2 regions of the Algoriphagus sp. NBT04N3 genome follow, and region 2 is predicted to be linked to the other one. Evidence: riboswitches for the same ligand, from Rfam matches in the RefSeq annotation. Region 2 holds a riboswitch; the other holds the start of a gene.

Region 1 (5,937 bases), 290 kb from region 2:
TTCAGATCAGGCCTTAATCCCCTATCCTTCCATCAAAATTGGACCTGGGGATTCTGCTAGATCTCACACCGCTGATGAATTTATTTACATACAAGAGATTGAAAAGGGAATCTTGGATTATATCCTGATTTTAGAAAAATACGCAGAATTAAAAACATCCAATTTGTCAAACTGAACTAATCATTGAAACATCTTTCCAATCCTTAATCGTATGGGCATAATTGGAAATTTATTTAAAATTGATTGACAAATACATCAAACCATAAGCACATGAAAATTTGGCAAAAAGCCACTGGAAGCAAAAAAGAAGTAGAATCCTTTACCATTGGAAGAGATCCTGAATTTGATAGTATCCTCGCTCCTTTTGATGTTTTGGGATCTATGGCACACGCTGCTATGCTCCAGAAAATTGGACTTTTGACTGAGGAAGAAAATACCACGCTTCAGCAGGGACTTAAAGAAATATATTTTGAGATCGAGAAAGGTAAATTCAAAATTGAAGCCGGAGTTGAAGATGTTCATTCTCAGGTAGAATTTTTATTGACTGAGCGCTATGGTGATGTAGGAAAAAAGCTACATTCAGGGAGAAGCCGAAACGATCAGGTTTTGGTGGATTTGAAACTATACTATAGGGCTGCTATCCGGGATTTGGTCGAGGCGAGCGCTGAATTATCTGAGCTTTTACTTTCCCTTTCTAAAAAGCATCAATCCGATTTAATGCCTGGCTACACTCATACGCAACTGGCTATGCCTTCCAGCTTTGGTTTATGGTTTAGTTCATTTGCTGAAGGTATCAGTGAGGACTTGAGTTTGATGAAAGCAGCATTTGATCTGTGCAATAAAAACCCTTTAGGCTCTGCAGCAGGTTATGGTTCGAGTTTTCCCTTAGACCGAACTATGACTTCAGAGCTATTGGGATTTGCGGACCTTCATCACAATGTGATCAATGCTCAAAACAGTCGCGGAAAAACTGAAAGAACCTTAGCCTTTGCTATGGCAGGTATGGCAGGAACTTTAAACCGCATGGCTGATGATGTGTGTATTTTTATGAATCAGCATTTTGGTTTTATTTCCTTTCCGGATGATTTGACAACAGGATCCAGTATCATGCCCCATAAAAAGAACCCGGATGTTTTTGAACTCATTCGCGCTAAAACCAATCAAATTCAGGCCGTTCCCAATACTGTTTCCCTCCTACTGACCAACTCTACCACCGGTTATCATCGGGATTTACAGCTATTAAAAGAGGAGATTTTTCCTGCAATAGCTTCACTTCAATCCTGTCTGGAAATGACTACCTTCATGCTGAAGTCCATTAAAGTTCAATCAGGAATTTTGAAAGATGAATTCTATAAGCATTTGTTTTCTGTAGAGGTAGTCAATGATTTAGTGTTGAAAGGAATGCCTTTCAGAGATGCTTATAAAAAAGTAGGCTTGGATATAGAAAAAGGAGATTTTAGCCCTGATCAAAACTCACTAAATCATGTTCATGAAGGGAGTATCGGGAATTTGAATCTGACCGAGATTCAAGAGAAAAATGAAAAAGCAGTAGCACAATTTAACTTTGAAAAAATAGACGAAGCATACAAGAAACTTTTGTCGTAGTGTGACAGAATATTTGTTAGGGTTTTTCTTTTTTTAGTAAAATTTATTTTTGTTATAAAGAAAATTTATAAACTTTAGACAAACCCATCACCATGAAAACCAATTATTTTGGTTCCACCCTTTCCGCTGATTTAAAAGCCAGTTTGGTCGTCTTTCTGGTTGCATTACCCTTATGTTTAGGTATAGCTGTAGCCAGTGGAGCCCCCCCTATGTCTGGTTTGATTGCCGGAATTATTGGAGGTATTGTGGTGGGTTCATTGTCTGGATCTCATGTCAGTGTCAGTGGTCCCGCAGCAGGATTGACTGTGATCGTTTTAGATGCAATTTCATCTTTGGGTACCTTCGAACTTTTTCTTGCAGCAGTAGTAATGGCAGGGTTAATCCAGCTGATTTTGGGATTTTTAAAGGCTGGAGTTTTAGGATATTATTTTCCCCACTCAGTAATCAAAGGAATGCTAACCGCTATTGGCTTAATTTTGATCCTAAAGCAAATTCCACATGCATTAGGCTGGGACAAAGATTTAATGGGAGATCTTGCTTTTCGTCAAATGGATGAGCAAAATACATTTTCAGAAATCTGGTATGCCATACAATATTTCAGTCCCGGAGCGATTCCAATTGTTCTAGTTGCTTTGGGACTAATTATCTTTTTTGAGAAGCCTAAGATCAAAAACCATAAAATTTTCGGTTTAGTACCTGGAGCCTTGTGGGCTGTAATAGCAGGGATTTTAATCAATCAGTTATATGGAATAATTAGGCCATCATGGAAATTAGATGAAGAGCACTTAGTATCTATACCGGATGTAGATCAACTTTCAGATTTGAGTAGTTTGGTCACCTTTCCTGATTTTGGAATGATAGGCTCACTTGATTTCTGGCTTATAGCAGTAACAGTAGCTGTGATCGCTAGTATAGAAACTCTTTTAAGCTTGGAGGCAGGTGATAAAATGGACCCACAAAAAAGGCTTTCCCCTTCTTCCCGAGAGCTTGTTGCACAAGGTGCAGGTAATACCCTTTCAGGATTAATAGGTGGTCTTCCTGTGACAGCTGTGATTGTACGTACTACTGCCAATATTACCTCAGGGGCTAAAACAAAGCTTTCTGCCATTTGCCATGGGATACTTTTGCTAGTATTAGTCATTGGTATCGCCGAATTACTTAATTTGATACCCTTAAGCTGTTTGGCTGCTGTACTTTTCTTTGTTGGATATAAACTGGCAAAGCCATCAGTCTTTGTTCACGAGTATGAAAAAGGCATGAATCAGTTTATTCCATTTATGGTCACCATCAGTGCCATCCTCTTTACCGATTTGCTAATAGGCATCGGGATTGGGATGATATTTGGAATCTTTTTCGTTATTCGAACCAATTATCAAAAGTCAGTTTCAGTGACTGAATTGGATGGAATGTATTTGGTTAAGCTGCAAAAGGACGTTTCATTTCTGAATAAAGCCCCTTTGATGAGGCATTTGGCTGAAATTCCAAATGGAAGTGATGTCGTCTTAAATGCTACAAGGGCCAGATTTATAGATCATGATATACAGGAGGTTTTAAATGATTTCATTGAGACTTCTACTGATAAAAATATCACCATTACCATTGAAGGATTTAATTATAAATTGAAAGAATCATGAACCAGTACGAGAAACTCTTATTACAAAATAAAGCTTGGTCCGAAGAAAAGACAGAGTTGGATCATGAATACTTTTCAAGAAATGCTACTCAGCAAAGGCCCAAGTTCCTATGGATTGGATGCTCTGACAGCCGAGTTCCTGCCAATGAAATCACGGGAACAGACCCTGGAGAAATTTTCGTGCATAGAAATATTGCCAATATGGTAGTGCACACTGATCTAAATTTGCTTTCAGTTCTTCAATATGCCGTTGAGGTCCTTCAGGTGGAACACATCATTGTATGCGGACATTATGGATGCGGAGGTGTGGAAGCGGCAATTTCAAATTTTCACCTTGGATTGATCAATAAGTGGTTGAGAAATATAAAGGAAGTCTATTTCAATAATCAAGAAGAACTTGATTCCATTGAGGACCATAGTGAAAAAGTAAATAAGTTGGTTGAATACAATGTAATCGAACAATGCCAAGATTTGATTAAAACCTCCATCGTACAAAGAGCATGGATGGAAAGGAAGGCACCTGAGATTCATGGTTGGGCCTATGGGTTAAAGGATGGATTGGTGAAGGAGTTAATCAATATTAAACCTGATTTTGAAAACATTAATCCTATTTTCCGTTACAATCAAGATCAATTGAAACACTTACATTAATTTGATTCGAATTGAGGAATCTCTTTGAATTCTGAGATTCTTCATTTTTATTTGCATCATCCTTTCACTTTTTAAGGTGCTAGGATTTATAAAGAAGAGGTAAGAGACAGGCTCTATGACCCTCTGGCAACCTTCCGTAACGTCGGAAAGGTGCCAATTCCTGCCGATTGAGAAGGTCTCAATTGGAACTATAAATTCTCTGCAATATGATTAAAGGATATTCCCCCCTACTTCAGGTTACTTCCCTTTTTTCTTTCAGAGCATTTATGCTTTAAGGATTCTGCTTTGCCTAATCCTGGATTACAGTTTTTATTTAAAACCCTTTAAACCCTATTACTTATGTCTACTTACAGATTTGAGACCCTTCAGCTTCATGCTGGACAAGAACCTGACCCTTCAACGAATGCAAGGGCCGTCCCTATTTATCAAACCACCTCATACACCTTCAATTCCGCAGAGCATGGAGCCAATCTATTTGGGTTGAAAGAATTTGGAAACATCTACACCAGGATTATGAATCCTACCACCGATGTTTTTGAAAAAAGATTGGCAGCTCTGGAAGGTGGTGTTGCAGCTGTAGCTACTGCATCAGGCCAGGCAGCACAATTTCTTGCATTGAATAATATTCTGCAGGCAGGTGAAAACTTCGTTTCGACTTCTTTCTTATATGGTGGAACTTACAATCAATTTAAAGTTGCTTTCAAAAGAATTGGGATAGAAGCAAGATTTGCAAAAGGAGATAACCCTGAGGCTTTTGAAAAACTAATAGATCAAAAGACCAAGGCAATTTACTTGGAAACAATTGGTAATCCTGAATTTAATATTCCTGATTTTGATGCAATCGCGGCAGTTGCCAAAAAACATGATATCCCTCTAATAGTAGATAATACTTTCGGAGCTGGAGGTTATTTATTTAATCCAATTGCTCACGGCGCCAATGTGGTTACTTCCTCTGCTACCAAATGGATTGGTGGGCATGGAACCTCCATTGGAGGAATCATTGTGGATGCTGGCAACTATAACTGGGGGAATGGCAAGTTTCCTCAATTCTCCGAGCCATCAGAAGGTTATCATGGATTGAATTTCTGGGAAGTATTTGGAGAAAATAATCCACTGGGACTTCCCAATATAGCATTTGCCATTAGGGCAAGAGTAGAAGGCCTCCGGGATTTCGGACCGGCATTAAGCCCATTTAATTCATTCTTGTTATTACAAGGTTTGGAGACACTTTCCCTGAGAGTACAAAGAACTGTAGATAATGCTCTAGCATTGGCAAAATGGCTTGAATCTCACCCAAAAGTTCAGAAAGTAAATTACCCCGGTCTTGAATCTTCTCCCTATCATCAGCTAGCAAAGAAATATCTGAAAAATGGCTATGGAGGTGTTTTGAGCTTTGAAATTAAAGGAAATAAAGAGCAGACATCTGCTGTAATCAATTCTCTGAAATTGATCTCTCACCTAGCGAATGTAGGTGATGCAAAGACCTTAATAATCCAACCTTCAGCCACTACGCATCAGCAACTTTCTGAGGAGGAACAAAAAGCTGCGGGAGTTACTCCTACCCTGTTGAGAATCTCATTGGGAATAGAGCACATCGAAGATATCAAGTCGGACCTTCAACAAGCCTTTGATTCGATTTAATTAAAAAATGAACCTTACTAGTCAATACGCATCGATTACCATGTCTTTGGAATTATTTCAGTCTACCAAACCCCTGGCTTTAGAGTCAGGGGAATATCTTTCGGAGTTTGAGCTTGCTTACACAACCTACGGCAATTTGAATTCAGACAAATCTAATGTAGTCTGGGTGGTTCATGCATTAACAGGAGACTCCAATGTGACTGATTGGTGGAGTGGGCTTATCGGGGAAGATAAATTCTTTGATCCTTCAGACCATTTCATAATCTGCGCCAACTTATTGGGTTCAAATTACGGTTCAACCAATCCCTTAAGCATCAACCCACAAAGCAGAGAACCCTATTATTATGAGTTTCCTCACATTACTCCAAGAGATTTAGCTAATTCTCTGGAAAGGCTTAGAAGTCATC
Region 2 (5,937 bases):
ATCAATTGTTTGGCGGATTGTTTGGCCTCATGCTCTTCTCTCAATCGCTTGTAAGTTTCCTTGATATCTAGATGATATTGATCCCTAGTCTCCTCAGAAATGGATTCACCCGCAATAGGCACAGACTTACTTGCATCAGTTACATGGATCACCGTTCCGGAATACACAGGATCAATTTTTACAGCAGTATGAATTCTGGAAGTAGTGGCCCCACCTATCAGCAAAGGAATTTTCAATCCCTGGCGCTCCATTTCTGATGCCACATTGACCATTTCATCCAAAGAAGGAGTAATCAATCCACTCAATCCTATAATATCAACTTTATTTTTAATCGCTTCATCAATTATCTTTTGGGCATCTACCATCACTCCCAAATCAATGATTTGATAGCTATTACAAGCCAACACGACTCCTACGATATTTTTACCGATATCATGCACATCCCCTTTAACTGTTGCCAGCAAAATTTTCTTCAGGGAACTGTCCTCTTGACCTTCTTCCGGCAGTGGCATGAATGGCTCAAGATAGGCTACAGCCTTTTTCATCACTCTGGCAGACTTCACCACCTGGGGCAAAAACATCTTGCCTTCCCCAAAAAGATCTCCAACCACATTCATCCCGTCCATTAATGGGCCTTCAATGACTTTCAATGGGTTTTGAAGTAGCTGTCTGGCTTCCTCCGTATCTTCAATAATAAAATCGAGAATACCTTTTACCAAGGCATGCTCAATTCGCTTTGCCACAGGATCAGAACGCCAAGCTTCATTCACTACCTCTTTTTTGCCAGAAGATTTGACAGTGTCTGCAAACTCCAAGAGCCTTTCGGTAGCATCTTCTTTTCTATCAAAAAAGACATCCTCAACCCGCTCCAATAAGTCTTTAGGAATATCATCATAGACTTCCAGCATGGTAGGGTTGACGATACCCATATCCATTCCATGATGAATCGCATGATAAAGAAAAGCTGCATGCATAGCTTCTCTCACTCGGTCATTTCCTCTAAATGAAAAAGATACATTACTAACCCCGCCACTTACTTTTGCTCCGGGCAGATTTTCTTTGATCCATTTGGTAGCAAGGAAGAAGTCTAATGCATTCTTTCTATGCTCTTCCATCCCTGTTGCAACCGGGAATATATTGGGATCAAAAATGATGTCCTGAGGATTAAATCGTACCCTATCCACCAAAATCCTATAACTCCGCTCACAAATCTGAATTCTCCTCTCATAGGTATCCGCCTGACCTTTTTCGTCGAATGCCATTACTACTACCGCGGCTCCAAATTTCTTGATGGTTTTGGCTTGATGGATGAATTCTTCCTCCCCGTTTTTGAGAGATATCGAATTTACAATTCCTTTGCCCTGAACGCACTTCAAACCAGCCAAAATGATACTCCACTTGGAACTGTCAATCATTATAGGAATTCGGCTGATTTCGGGTTCTGAAGCGATTAGGTTCAAAAACTTAACCATTGCCGCTTCTCCATCCAGCATTCCTTCATCCATACAAACGTCCAGAACCTGAGCTCCTCCACGTACCTGATCTAATGCTACCTCCAAGGCCTCATCATAATTCCCATTCAAAATCAAACGGGCAAATTTCTTGGAGCCTGTCACATTGGTTCTTTCTCCAATGTTGACAAAATTCAGGTTGGGTGTAAATACTAAAGGCTCAAGGCCTGATAATTTCAAATAGTCATTCATTGCCTGCTCCTCAATCTTCATTTTCCGCTAATTCCTTTTTTCCGATTTTTCTTGGCTCAAAACCATCCGCTAGTTTTGCCAATTCCCGGATATGGTCTGGGGTGGTTCCGCAGCAACCTCCCAAAATATTCAACATGCCTTCCTGCAAAAACTCTTTGACTTGTGCGGCCATCTCCTGTGCATTTTGATCATACGCACCAAATTCATTAGGCAAGCCCGCATTGGGATAGGCTGATACAAAAAATGGGGCTTTGTTTGCCAAAACTTTCAAATAAGGTCTTAACTCTTTGGCACCTAAAGCGCAGTTTAATCCTACTGAAAGTAGAGGAACATGCGATACGGAAATCAGAAAAGCCTCTGTAGTTTGCCCTGAAAGAGTTCTTCCTGAGGCATCGGTGATAGTTCCAGAGATCATGATAGGAATACCTCCCTCAAGCGGGTCTAATGGTATATTTCTTTCTTCAAACACCTCTTGAATTGCATACAGCGCTGCTTTTGCATTCAAAGTATCGAATATTGTTTCCACTAATAAAATATCTGAACCTCCGTCCAGTAATCCTCTCACTTGCTCGGCATAAGCTTCCGCCAGTTGATCAAAATTTATTGCCCTATATCCCGGATCATTCACGTCCGGAGAAATGGATGCGGTTCTATTGGTGGGGCCCATGGCTCCTGCTACAAATCTTGGTTTTTGAGGATTTTGAGAAGTAAATTCTTCAGCAACTTCTCTGGCTAATTTTGCAGATTGAAAATTGATCTCATATGCTAAATGGGATAAATCATAATCAGCCTGAGCTATACTGGTGCCTGAGAAAGTATTGGTCTCAATGATATCCGCTCCAACCCCAAGATATTCAGCATGAATTGCCTTGATAATATCTGGTCTACTAAGAGAAAGTAAATCATTATTTCCCTTTAGAGATTTTGGGTGGTTTTTGAGACTTTCGGTGCGGAAATCCTCTTCTGTTAACTGGTATCTTTGAATCATGGTACCCATAGCTCCATCAAGGATTAAGATCCTATCTTGAATTGCCTGAAGCAGGGTTTCCGTTCTATTTTGCATCATTCTATTAAGTTTAAAAAGCTAATCGAGCAAAACCACGGAGCAAAGTAAAAATACTTTTCCGCTCATCTTTTTCCGGCATTTCCGGAACGGGAGTTAGCACCTTGATTACAGGTTGCTAAGACGTCGTAGGGCCCTTCCCTCGGTCTTTCTCGATAAGCAACTCAAATGTACTAGCTATTTGGCAATAAAACACCGCTATCGTTGGATTTTTAAAACTTTTCGCCCTCTTTTTTTAAGATTCGGCAAGTGAAAATGCGATTACTCTAAAATTTAAGGTCTTACCCCTATTCCAAAAGTCAAATAAGGGGCTGACATGTAAGAAGCCATATCCAACTCACCTAGTCTATAATTTGCCAATGCAAGTTCATATCCGGCAGATGCGGTAAACACAAGGTCAACCAACTTCCTTTTGGTCATTGGAATTCCATACTCTAAAAACACTTCGGGTTTACCCATCAAACCAGAATTTCTCAAATACCCGTCAAACTTTCTCCGCTCAAATAATTCTGGAAAGTCCGGCTTATTTCTCTGCGCTAAGGTGTATCGTATATTTCCAAAGCCCAATCCGGCCAAAGCTCCAAATCCAAAATTTTTGTATTGAATAACTTTATATCCCAAATTTCCATACACTCTCAAACTGTTGAGAGAATGAGATTGTGTCTCGCTTGCACTACCATTCATGGCTAAGTTATAAACGTCTACTCCATAAAGCATGCGTTCGGATTCACCTTTAATCTTAATCCCCAAATTGGAAGGCCTGCCATCTAAGGGATCATAGCCAGCTTCTTCCAAAACCTCATTAAAAGTATCTGGACTTGTGAAATGAACCCCAGAAATCAGGTGAAGCCCAATTGAGGCATCTTTATAAAAGAAGTTTCTATCTGGAATGGAAATACCTGCTCCTAGTCTAAGAAATGCACCACTTTGAGCATTATCGAAAGACATCCCATTTAGCTCCCATTTTCCTTCAAATGGGCTAAATGCGTATCCTGCTTTCGCAATGATGGAAAGTGCTTCTCTCCTGCCGGGAAGATCAAAGTCGTAGGTCATATGGAAGCCTATTTCTGTTAAAAAGTTCCCATAGTATTTTGATCCTTTTTGGATATCATTTTCACGAATAATAAATCCCTGCTTTGGGTCAGCCAGAAACTCTTCCAAACTGGAAGGCCTTTCGGATGGAAGCATTTGAAAATTCAAATAACCCATACCCAAAGACATGTAGTGTATTAGCTGAAATTTGGATTCCTCGGTAAAAGCATATCCCACATTGAGTAAAACTCTGGAAGTCCGGTACCCCAATTTAAAGCCATCCAAATCACTGTTTGCACCACGATTGTGATAAAGCTCAAGCCCAATCACGAAATCATTTATTCTGCTTTGATAGCCTAATCCTAAGGTTCTATATCTATTTCTCAAGCCTGTTAAACCTCTATCTTCCAGCATTTGGTCAAATTGATTCAATTTGGCTCCACTGGTACCTACCACGGTATACAGTGTGGTTCGCTTGGATAGAAGTTGCTGAGAAAAAGCATAGCCAGAACCAAAGAAGAAAACTATTGCAATGCTTATTCTAAAAAAAAGGGACATGAGTAAGGAAAATTTCGGCTGTAAATAAATAACCCACAGCCTTTAGGCAAAATTAATGCTAAAGATGTCTTAGACCCTTTCTTTGGGACGAAGAAATTTCAACAATTTCTCGTAGAGATTTTCCGGAGTAAATGGTTTGGCCACATAGTCGTTTACACCTACTTCCATTAACTGTTCTTTTACTTCATGTAAAGAGGTAGCGGTCAATGCAAGCATAGGAACTTTACTTTTTACCAGATCTGCCATAGACCTGATTTTCTTGGCAACTGTAAAGCCGTCATAAATTGGCATTTGCAAATCCAATAGAATTAAATCAAAATGTTCCTTCTCAAAAAATTCCAGAGCCTCTTGCCCATCAGAAGCCACAACCACATTTCCGGTATTCCATTTTTTCAAAAATTTCTGGATCAAAATCTGGTTGACCATGTTGTCTTCCGCAACTAGTATAGAAGCCCCCATCAGAGATTTGATTTGAGGCTTATCCTCAGCTGAACCATTGTTCGCCCTCTCTTCAAAAGGCTTCAAGTGAATCACAAATTCAAAGACACTTCCACCACCTAGATTTGGAGAATAGGTAATATCCCCTTGATATAATTCCACCAGGCGTTTTACAATAGCCAATCCCAAGCCTGTGCCTCCATACTTTCTAGTAGTCTCTGAAGAGGCCTGTGTAAATGCTTCGAAAATAGTGGAGACCTTTTCTTCTGGAATTCCAATTCCAGTATCCTCAAATCTAAATTTGACTATGGCTTTTCCTTCTCTATCGATTCCCTCGGATTTGAGAATTATTTTTACACCGCCTTTTTCGGTGAATTTAATCGAATTGGAAACCAAATTATTGACGATTTGACCCAATCGAACAGAGTCTGCTAAGATACTTTTAGGAAGTGCTTCATCAATTTCGGAAATCACATACAGAGATTTTTCTGTAGCCTGAAAACTATGAGAATGCACAATTCGCTGAATGAAATTCTTTAAATCAAAAGGCATCTCCTCCAACTCTATTTTCCCTGAATCAATCTTATTGTAATCCAAAATATCATTGATCAGGGCCATCAGGCTTTCAGCAGAAAACTGTAGTGTTTTAAGGTTTTCTAACTGATCAGGTTTAGGATCATCCTCCAAAAGAAAATGAGCCAAACCAATGACTGCGTTCATTGGTGTCCGGATTTCATGGCTCATCACAGAAAGAAACTGGGATTTTATCAAAGACGCCTGCTCCGCTTTTTCTTTAGCTTTGAGCAATTCTCCCTGAGCCTCTTTAAGTTTGGATATGTCCCTCGCAATACCTGTGTAAAGTCTCTTTCCATCTTTATCCAGAATAACTTTTCCATTGGAATTGAACACTCGGTATTCTCCATTTTTATGGCGCAATTTGAACTCCAAAAATTGGTTTTGGGAGAAGAAATCCTTGGTCTCTTCCAAAAGTACCTGGAAAACATCCAGATCTTCCGGGTCCAAAAATTCAAATACGCTTTTTCCGATAACCTCATCCATCTCATAGCCCATAAATTGCTTGACGTTGGGTGAGATATAATCCACAATAAATGACTCCGATAAGGAAAATATGATCTCAGTTGA

What was found. A riboswitch is a leader RNA that binds a small molecule or an ion and turns the genes downstream of it on or off. The one in region 2 is predicted to bind S-adenosylmethionine.
Region 1: another riboswitch for S-adenosylmethionine. It lies ahead of GYM62_RS06920 (O-acetylhomoserine aminocarboxypropyltransferase/cysteine synthase family protein); the one in region 2 lies ahead of GYM62_RS08305 (homocysteine S-methyltransferase family protein).

The regions. Positions count from the first base shown of each region.
Region 1 is NZ_CP048415.1:1,610,185-1,616,121, reverse strand. It holds gene GYM62_RS06940 (M20 family metallo-hydrolase) at 1-175, shown strand, start outside; gene argH (argininosuccinate lyase) at 271-1,605, shown strand; gene GYM62_RS06930 (SulP family inorganic anion transporter) at 1,698-3,239, shown strand; gene can (carbonate dehydratase) at 3,236-3,889, shown strand; SAM riboswitch class I at 3,973-4,086, shown strand; gene GYM62_RS06920 (O-acetylhomoserine aminocarboxypropyltransferase/cysteine synthase family protein) at 4,229-5,530, shown strand; gene metX (homoserine O-acetyltransferase) at 5,538-5,937, shown strand, end outside.
Region 2 is NZ_CP048415.1:1,902,507-1,908,443, forward strand. It holds gene metH (methionine synthase) at 1-1,724, opposite strand, end outside; gene GYM62_RS08305 (homocysteine S-methyltransferase family protein) at 1,714-2,766, opposite strand; SAM riboswitch class I at 2,829-2,928, opposite strand; gene GYM62_RS08310 (hypothetical protein) at 3,040-4,356, opposite strand; gene GYM62_RS08315 (PAS domain S-box protein) at 4,426-5,937, opposite strand, start outside.